3 regions of the Pseudarthrobacter sp. NPDC058329 genome follow, and region 1 is predicted to be linked to each of the others. Evidence: predicted binding sites of a transcription regulator. Region 1 holds the regulator's gene; each other region holds the start of a gene.
What was found. The regulator LexA, encoded in region 1, represses DNA repair genes until DNA is damaged. The targets are predictions, from matches to a motif close to TCGAACANNTGTTCGA.

Region 1 (3,271 bases):
CGGACAGCTCTCGGTGGCCATGGTCCATGCCGCGGCCGCCGGCGCCCGCAAGCACACCGCCATTACGGTGGATGCGCTGAACGCCGCCGCCGCCAATCTGGAGGTTGCCCTCGCGGGAGTTCCGAACGGGTTGCTCCCCAATGGCCTGAACGACGAGCAGCTGGACTGCGTGGACCAGCTGCGGGAGGCCTGCCGTGCTGCCCTTTCCGACTCCAAGGGGGACAGCAGCACCACTGCCGACGGCGGCCGGCAACTCGCGCGCTCCCGCCTGATGCTCATCCTGGAACTGTGCGAACGGCTGCTCGCCGCCCGCGAGAACCGGGAAGTGGTGTGGTTTTCCCGTGCCAGTTCCTTTGACCCACAACAGGGATACTCCCAGCCCGACGAGACAGCGCCCGTGCTGATCAACATCGCCCCGCTGTCCGTGGCCGGGCGGCTGCGTGAAGGCCTGTTCGCCGGGCACACCGTGGTGCTGACCTCCGCCACCCTGGCGATTGGTTCAGCGTTCGAGCCGGCAGCAGGTGGATTGGGGCTCGTGGGCGAGGGCGCCCCCAGCTGGACCGGTGTCGATGTTGGGTCGCCCTTTGACTACCCCAAGCAGGGGATCCTGTACGTGGCCGGGCACCTGCCTAAGCCCGGCCGTGGAGCGTCCCCTGAATCGTTGGCCGAACTGGAGGCCCTGATCAAGGCTTCCAACGGCGGCGCGCTCTGCCTGTTTTCGTCCCGGCGTGCGGCCGAGGAAGCGGCCGATGCGCTGCGGCCAAAGCTTGGGATGACCGTCCTGTGCCAGGGCGACTCCACCATGACGGCCCTAGTGAAGCAGTTTGCCGACGAACCCGATACCTGCCTGTTCGGCACCATGTCGCTGTGGCAGGGCGTGGACGTTCCGGGCGGGTCCTGCCGCCTAGTGGTCATCGACCGGATTCCGTTCCCCCGGCCCGACGATCCCCTGATGACCGCCCGGTCCCGGGCGGTGGCGCAGGCGGGCGGCAACGGCTTTATGTCAGTCTCCGCCACACACGCCGCAATCCGGCTCGCACAGGGTGCGGGGCGGCTGATCCGGTCCACCGGGGACAAGGGTGTGGTGGCGGTGCTGGATTCCCGGCTGGCCACAGAACGCTACGCCGGATTCCTCCGCGGCGCCCTGCCCCCGTTCTGGTCCACAACGGACAGGAAGACGGCCATCGCGGCGCTGGAGAGGCTGGCCGGGGAGAAGGTCTGACCGCCCGGCGCGGCAGCCCCGGGCGTGGCAACGCACCGGGGCTGCCGCGCTGGGCGCGCTCCCCGGGCGCTGGTCAAAGCGAGCGGAGCACCGACACAACCTTGCCCATGATGGTGGCGTGGTCGCCAAGGATGGGCTCGTACTGCGTGTTCTGGGGGAGCAGCCAGGTGTGGCCGTCCCGCTGCCGGAAGGTTTTCACAGTGGCCTCGTCATCCAGCAACGCCGCGACGATATCCCCGTTGGCGGCGTCTGCCTGACGGCGGACCACTACCCAGTCGCCGTCGCAGATAGCGGCGTCCACCATGGAATCACCGGCCACCTTGAGCATAAACAGTTCCCCCTGGCCCACCAGTTGGCGGGGGAGCGGCAGGACGTCCTCCACCACCTGATCAGCCAAGATGGGTCCACCGGCGGCGATCCGGCCCACGAGGGGCACCATGGCAGTGTCCATGGCGGTGGGAAGCGCTGTAACGGTGCCGCTGCCGCCGGGCAGGTGCGGAGCCGGCTCGGCTGCCTGCTTCTGCGAACCGCCATCCAGGGTGAGCGGCATCAGCACCTCCATGGCACGCGGCCGCTTGGGGTCGCGCCGAAGGTAGCCAAGCTTTTCCAGCTGCGAAAGCTGGTGGGTGACGCTGGACAGGCTCGCGAGGCCCACGGTGTCCCCAATTTCCCGCATTGACGGCGGATACCCGTTGTCATTGACGGAGCGCTGGATGGTCTCGAGGATCTTCTTCTGCCGCGGCGTGAGGCCCTTGGCGGTCTTCTTCGGTTGGGAGGTTGCCCTGCCCCCGGCGGCTGCTGCTGCCATATTCGCCAATGCCTTTCGGTTGCCCCGGGCCCTGGTGGCCCGGACCTGAAGTTCACGCCGTAATTGTCAGACCCTGCTGATCAACTTCCGAGTGGTTGTTCTTTTCTTCAAAGCTAGGCCAGCCACATTGCTTTTTCAAACATTTGTTCTAGCGAGTCTCGACATTGTTCGTTGATAGGTGCTAAAACAGTAGGAGCAAAGTTCGAACATTTGTTCTACTCCGAACGCAGGCATTCGAAGACCCGCACCAGGGTCGCCGGGGCCGGCGGATCCGGAGGAGAACATCGGGCAGCACAGTATGGTCCAGGAGGGCTAAGTCATGTCAGCTACATCTGCTTCACAGGATTCAATCCCGGTGCGTCACCTCATGTCCGGGCCGGACCACCGGCTGGCGGACCGTCAGGCCTCTCTCCCGCCCCTGCGCCTGACGCGGCGCGGGAAGGTTGTCCTGATTGGTATTCCCCTCGTGCTGCTGGCGGCCCTGCTCCTCTCCCTGGCAGGCTTCTTCAACTCCCCGGCTAAGGCCTCCGATTCGGTGTCGGACCTTTCCGTTACACCGACCGTCACCGTTACTGTGCAGCCGGGCGAGTCCCTGTGGGCCATTGCCGGAAGCATCGCCCCGGAGCGGGACGCGCGGGATGTCGTGGCCGACATTGTCCAGCTCAACAACCTCACCGCCGGCTCGGTTCTTCCGGGGCAGCAGTTGTACGTGCCCACCCGGTAGTAGCCCGAGTCCCGTGGCGGCGTCACATTTTCCCGTGCCCGGCACGAGCACTAAACTGTTCAGGTGAATGACCAGCTAGAGCGCCTCAACCGGCTACCCCTCCGCAGCAACCTCCGTGGGCTTACCCCATACGGCGCGCCCCAGCTGGATGTTCCCATCCTCCTCAATGTCAACGAGAACACCCACGGTGTGCCGGCGGACGTGCAGGCTGCCATCAGCGCCGCAGTGACAGAAGCCGCCACCGGCCTAAACCGGTACCCGGACAGGGAGTTTACGGAGCTGCGGAAGGCCCTGGCGGAATACCTGGGCCACGGACTCGATGAGTCAAACGTGTGGGCGGCCAACGGCTCCAACGAAGTGCTCCAGCAGATACTCCAGGCTTTTGGCGGCCCCGGCCGCACCGCCCTCGGCTTCCCGCCCACGTACTCCATGTACCCGCTGCTGGCCAGCGGAACGGACACCGAATACATCGTGGGTGAACGGGCTGACGGCTACGGCCTCAGCGCAGAGTCCGCGG
Region 2 (3,271 bases), 140 kb from region 1:
GCAGTGAATCGACCGTTTTCGGCAAGCTGACCGCACTGCACGACCGGGTTCCGCTGCCGATGGACAAGGCCACCATGCAGGCCTGGCTCGACCCACAGGCCGATGACGCCGCGGCGCTGGTTGACCTGGTGCGGGCCGGAGTCAAGGACGTGGCATCGGACTGGCATGTTGATTCGGTGGGCAAAGAGGTGGGCAACGTCCGCAACAACGGCCCGGACCTGATCCGCCCGGTGGAAGCCCTCTTCTAAGCCGCAATCAACAGCAGCCGTGCACAGCCGCGCCGAAGGCTAAACGGTGACAGAGCCGGCGTCGTCCACTGTCCAGGTGGGGTTGTACGCCACCTCCCAGCGGAAACCGTCCGGGTCTGCGAAGTAGCCGCTGTAGCCGCCCCAGGGCTGTGTGATGGGCTCGGCGATGATGGTTGCTCCCGCTGCGGCAGCCTCGGCCATGACCCGGTCAACGTCCTCGGTGCCGGGGAGGTTGTGGCTAAGGGTGATGCAGGGGACGGGGCCTGGCTCGCTGACGCCGGCATCCGCCTGCATCTGGCGGACGTCCCACAGGGACAGCACCAGGCCGTGGTTCACCTGGATGAACACCACGTCTCCGGGAAATTCGCGGTGGACGGGCCAACCGAGGCCGTCAACATAGAAGGAGCGGGACGCCGGAACGCTGCGGACGCCCAGGGAAATGAAGTCGACTCTTGGCTGCATGGTTCGATACTGTCAGAGGATGGCAACAATTCAAGGAAACGATCGGGACGCCCTGGCCGACAAGGAACAGCTCGCTGCCGTCCGGGTTGCCGTTGATGAGGTGGATGACCAAATTGTCACCCTCATCGCCCGCCGTGAGCGGCTGATCCGGATCGCCGGAACCCTCAAGGGTGACGACGCCGAGGTCCGTGCCCCCGGCCGCGTGGAGCGGATCATCGAGCACGTCCGCTCCGCGGCCGTGAAGAAGGACATTGACCCGGACATCGTTGAGTCCACCTACCGGGCCATGATCTCAGGCTTCATCGAACTCGAACTTCGGGTCCACAAAGAAAACAGCTGAGCTTCAGCTCAGCTGTTTACAGGTTTTCCTCCACCGGAACACCGGACTGGAAGTCCCGGCCGTCCGCTTCGCTGAAGCCGGTCATCACATGCCCTTTGCCGAGCCCGTTAATGGCCGAGAGGGGGAAGTTGCCGGTGATCGTATTGCCGGAGTGGGTGACGCCTGAAAGATCGTAGTTCTCTTCGGCGCTCTGTTCATGGTTGAACGAGAAGAAGGCGATCGCCTCCCCGTTCATGAATTCAATGCCCAGCCTCCGCTGGGATGAATAGTCCGGGCTGGCAGCCACAAGCCCCACCACATAGGCGCCGGAACCGGGGATGTTGCCGTCTATGTCGAAGGTGGCCACGAGCGTGGAGTTCTGGGCTTTGATGCTGACCTGTTTGAGGAGTGCGTCATGGGTGCTCATGGCACAATCCTGCTCCCTGCCGATCGGTCCGTCCACCCCCGCCTAGGAATTGTGCCCACCCTGGCTTAGACTTGAAGTATTCGAACACATATTCGAATATGTTCGGTTTTCGAGTTCAGTCCGGGAGGTGCCCATGGGGATGTTCAGCGAATCCGTGGACGTTGCCTGCAACCCGGAGGGCCGGCCGGTAAGCCTTCAATGGGCGGGGCGGTCCTACTCAGTGTGCGCCGAGCCGGTCCGGTGGTACGAGCGCCGGCAGTGGTGGGCGGAAGAAAGCCGGGCACCACTGGGGACCGGTCCAGGACTGGTGGACCACGAGATCTGGCGGGTTCAGGTGCTTCCCTCCGTTCCCGGCTCCGGCACGTTCAAGGACCAGCCGGAACCACTCACCTTTGACCTGACCCGCCACATCCGCAGCGGGCGCTGGAGGCTCCTGCGGATCCACGATGCCCTGCGCCCCCGAACAGCATGAGCTTCACGCACCTCCACGTCTCCACCGCCTTCAGCGCCCACTATGGTGTGTCCTGGCCTGAGGAACTGGCGCAGTCTGCTGCTGCCGACGGCGCAACAGCGCTCGCCTGCACCGACCGGGACGGCCTGTACGGAACCATCAAGCACCTGAAGGCGTGCATGGACGCCGGCATTGATCCCCTGGTTGGCGTGGACCTGGCGGTCTATGACGACGACGGCGATCACCGCACCCAACTGGCGGGCCGCGTGGTGGTGCTCGCCCGCGGCAACAACGGCGGCTCCGGGTACCGTGCTCTGTGCCGGCTGGTGTCAGACGCCCATGCCCGCACCTCGGGCAAGTCCGGAGGGACCGTGCCGGTGGCCGTGACCCGGGCGGAGCTTGCCTCCCGCACCCTGGACCCGCATACCCTCAAACCCGTTCTTATGGTCCTGATCGGGCCGGATTCTGACGTCGGCCGTGCCATGGGCGGCCGCCGGTACCTGCGCCCGCGGACACTGTTCAAGCAATGGCTCGACGCCATGCCTGCCGGAACAGTGGTCACCGAGATCGTTTCGCAGCTCAGTGCCCCGGGAGCGCCGTTGAGCACCTCGCACGCCGTCCGTATGCTCAAACTCGCGGAAGAGCACCATGTACCGGCAATCCTCAGCAACGCGGTGAGGTACTGCGCTGAGGACGGGGCAGCCACCGCGGACGTCCTGGACTCAGCCCGGACCCTGAAGTCGCTGCCGGAGCTTGCCCAGGAACCAATGCTGCAACCCAACGGCCAGGGCTGGCTGAAATCCGGTGCCCAGATGCTGCAACTGGGCAAGGAAATCATCTCCGCCGCCGGATATGGCACAGCAGACCTCAAACAGCTCATGGCACAAACCGAGGCGCTCGCCGATCTCTGCAGGATCGACCCCGAAACCGATATGGGCTGGAAGCAGCCCGTGGTGCCGGAGGCTTCCGTCATCGGGATCAGCCAGGATCCCCATAGTGAACTGGTGCAACGTTGCCAGGCGGGTATCGGAAGGCGGTTCCCGGGGATTTCGGGTACCCGGGAAGAAGGAATGCGGCTCCGGCTCGAGCACGAACTGGGAATCATCCAGAACCTGGGTTTCTCTTCCTACTTCCTCACCGTCGCCGAAGTCTCACGCATGATCCAGGACATGGGAGTCAGGGCAGCGGCCCGCGGATCGGGAGCCTCAAGCCTGGTCAATTACCTGATCGACGTCAGCCAGGTTAATCCGCTGCAGCACGACCTGATCTTCGAGCGCTTCCTTTCCCGGGACCGCGCCACCCTGCCGGATATTGACATCGACGTCGAAAGCGCCGAACGGCATAACGTCTACCGGCGGATCTTC
Region 3 (3,271 bases), on a different contig from region 1:
CTTTGTGCTGCCCAACCCGCCGCGCGACACCCGCTCGTTCGCCACGGACATCGGCCGCGGCCGGTTCACGGTCAGCCCGCTGGAGTACCTCACCCCGCCCGACGGGCATCTGGTCCTGCAGACCATCCGCAGCCATGACCAGTACAACACCACGTACTACGGCCTGGACGACCGCTACCGCGGCATCTCCGGCGGCCGCCGCGTCATCCTGATCCACCCCGAGGACCTCGCGGAGCTCGGCTTCGAAGACCGGGACCTCGTGGACGTGGTGAGCACGTTCCGCGGGCATGACCGGACGGCGGACAAGTTCCGCCTCGTCGCCTACCCCACGGCCAAGGGCTGCGCCGCGGCGTACTTCCCGGAGGCCAACGCCCTGGTCCACAAGGAGAACGTGGCAAGGGAGTCCAATACCCCCGGCTTCAAGGCGATGTTTGTCCGTTTTGTTCCGCACCTCGCGGAAACCACCGACGCTGAGGTTGCCGGGGAGCTCGAGCCGGCCGCGGCTGGCTAATTTCCGGATGTTCCTCCGGCTCGATCCCTCGGGCGTGATAACGACGGCGACATGCGGCAGGTGCCGTGTGCCGCCGTCGCTGTCTGCCCCGGATGGTTGGACTCCCCCGAGGGAAGCCCCGTTGCTTGAGCATGACCGGTCCCGGTGTTTTGCGCCCGTCGGAACCCGGTGGATCACCAGAAACGCCCATACCCGTGCTGTCTAACCGTGGGCGTGCAGGAACCGCTCGAGTCCTTCTTCTCCCGGGGAGAGCCCGGTGTAGATGAAGTCCGGTGATCCGCCGGTCGCTTCCACGGGCGGGGCCAGAGCATGGGGCCAGCGGGGTGGTTCCCAGTCGTGGTGTTCGGCTTTGTAATGGCGGCCGGTGGGTGAGGTCCAGCCGGGTGGTTCGTGCTGCGTGGCCGTGGTGGGCGTCCAGCCCGTGGCGTGTTTGAGGTGGTGGTGCTTTGGGCAGAGTTGGGCCAGGTTGCTGAGCCCGGTGTTGCCGCCGTGTTGCCACGCGGTGAGGTGGTCGGCCTCGTTGTCCAAAGAGGGGTTGTTGCAGCCGGGGAAGGTGCATCTGCCGTCCCGGAGCTGCAGGGCTTTTTTCATGGCTTTGGTGAGCCGGTAGCTGGTCCGGCCGATCTCCAGCGGGGCACCGTCCCGGGGGTCCACGAGGACCCGGTAGAACGAACCCGCGCCGTTGGCCACCAGGTCCCGTGCCATCGACGACGGGATCGGCCCATACCCGTCCAGCACAGCCGGTTCGTCCGTTAATCCCCGCAGGGAGAATACCGGCACGGTGACCAGCACCTGCGCCCCGATCCCCAATGACGGGTCAGCCTCCATACCGGCGTCGGAGTTATTGCCGCTGCCAAGAACCGCTGCGGCGAACGTGTCGGCCTTCAACTGGGTGAGGGTGCGGGTTTCCTCCGGGCCCTGCATTCCGCGGGCCAGAGCGGTGAGCCGGTTCCAGCCCGCCGACGCCTGGTGGGCGGGCAGGCGGGCGGAGAGCCAGGCCATCCCGTCCCGGTCGGGCCGGTATTCCACCCGCCGGTCCAAGACCCCCTTGGCGTGGCGCTTCTCAATGGACTCCGCGTGGTGGCGTTCCCGCCAGGTTCGCGCTTTGTGGCGGAACCGGTAGGCCGGGATCTCCCCGATCCGGGAGGCCGTGGCCGGCCGCGGGGTGTCCGGGCCCAGGAACTGGGCCTCCAGCGCCGCTGCCCCGGCCCGGTCAAGGCCGGTTGTTTCATCCACCATGACGAGGGCGTGCTGCCAGGAGATGGTCCCGGCCTGCAACGCCGACAGTGTCAGCGGCAACTCCCTGACCAGGGCATGGGACGCGGCCAGGAACGCACCCGCCGCGCGGGGGCCGAGGGCCAGCAGGGCGCCGATTTCCGCGGCAATAGCCATCTCCTGCGCCTGCACCGGCGCGTCCGGCGGCGCCACCGCATCGACGGTATCCGCGTACTTCACCGCAGCCCGGGCCTTCAGACCCGCGAACCCGGCCTCGGCCACACGCGCCCCGGCAAGGATGTCCAGGCACCCATCCCCCAGCCCGGCCAACGGATCAGCCTCCGAAAACGGCTCCGCACCACACCCGTCCACCTCGGCATGAAGCACAGCAAGAGCGGACTTGATGTCCTCAAACGCCTTCGCCACCGCCGCCTTCGCCATATACCAATCATCGTGAGGGGGTCTGACAATTTAGGGGGCAGGACCGTTCCACCCAGCGAGATGGCAGTTAAGAGAAATGTTCGACGCCGGGACGGCCGTCAAGTGCCATCACGCGGGAACACCAAAAACCGGGGGCCGCCACTTCGGCAGCCCCCGGTTTCTCGGCGGGTTTAGGCAGGTTCAACCAGCGCGGGTCAGCCGCGGAGGCGCTCCATGCCCGGGTCGAAGAGCGGCTCGGCCGTGACGGTGGCGGCGATACGCTTGCCGAAGTACTCCACCTCCACCGAATCACCGACAGACACCGACGCCGGCAGCCAGGCGTAGGCGATCGGTTTGCGAACCGAGTAACCGTAGGCCGCGCTCGTTACGTAGCCGACAGCCGACCCGTCCACGTACACAGGTTCCTTACCCAGCACAATGGACGTGCCGTCGTCGACCGTCAGGCACCGCAACGCGCGGGTAGCCGGCTGCTCCTTGCGCGAAACCAAAGCCTCGGCACCCACAAAGCCCGTCTTGTCCTTGGCAATCGAGAAGCCCAGGCCGGACTCATAAGGGTGGTGCTCGGACGTCATGTCCGTGCCCCACAGCCGGTAGCCCTTCTCGAGCCGCATGCTGTTGAAGGCACCGCGGCCTGCGGCAACGATGCCGTGCTCCTGGCCGGCTTCGAACAACAAATCCCACAGCTTCAGCCCGTACTCGGCGGTGGTGTACAGCTCCCAGCCGAGCTCGCCCACGTAGGACAGACGCATGGCCGTGACCGGGATGCCGCCCACCGAGATTTCCTTGGTCCGGAAGTACTTCAGCCCGTCGTTGGTCAGATCGTCCGCGCTGACCTTGCCAATCACCTCGCGGGCGAGCGGCCCCCACAGCCCGATGCAGCAGGTGCTGCCGGTGATGTCGGTGACGTGCACCCACTGTGCGGGGTCGCCGGCTGACTGCTTCCGTGCCTCCACCTTCAGGTAGTCGAAGTCCACGTTGCTGTTCACGCCGAGCTGGAACTCTTCCTCCGCCAACCGGGCGACGGTCACGTCACTGCGGATGCCGCCGTCGTGCTCCAGCAGGAGGCAGTAAGTCACCGCCCCCGGCTTCTTGGCAATGTTGCCC

Region 2: ACFVYC_RS03840 (DUF6504 family protein) is a predicted target of LexA. The motif match lies at 1,537-1,552, and genes of this name have one in related genera.
Region 3: ACFVYC_RS07200 (DUF222 domain-containing protein) is a predicted target of LexA. The motif match lies at 2,236-2,251, and genes of this name have one in related genera.

What each region holds. Positions count from the first base shown of each region.
Region 1 covers NZ_JBHVZR010000001.1:933,288-936,558, forward strand. The annotation lists gene ACFVYC_RS04435 (ATP-dependent DNA helicase) at 1-1,222, shown strand, start outside; gene lexA (transcriptional repressor LexA) at 1,296-2,030, opposite strand; gene ACFVYC_RS04445 (LysM peptidoglycan-binding domain-containing protein) at 2,398-2,754, shown strand; gene ACFVYC_RS04450 (histidinol-phosphate transaminase) at 2,818-3,271, shown strand, end outside.
Region 2 covers NZ_JBHVZR010000001.1:795,487-798,757, forward strand. The annotation lists gene ACFVYC_RS03820 (SOS response-associated peptidase) at 1-248, shown strand, start outside; gene ACFVYC_RS03825 (VOC family protein) at 288-710, opposite strand; gene ACFVYC_RS03830 (chorismate mutase) at 730-1,050, shown strand; gene ACFVYC_RS03835 (hypothetical protein) at 1,067-1,456, opposite strand; gene ACFVYC_RS03840 (DUF6504 family protein) at 1,590-1,928, shown strand; gene ACFVYC_RS03845 (DNA polymerase III subunit alpha) at 1,925-3,271, shown strand, end outside.
Region 3 covers NZ_JBHVZR010000003.1:235,378-238,648, forward strand. The annotation lists gene ACFVYC_RS07195 (FdhF/YdeP family oxidoreductase) at 1-511, shown strand, start outside; gene ACFVYC_RS07200 (DUF222 domain-containing protein) at 713-2,167, opposite strand; gene ACFVYC_RS07205 (FAD-dependent oxidoreductase) at 2,362-3,271, opposite strand, start outside.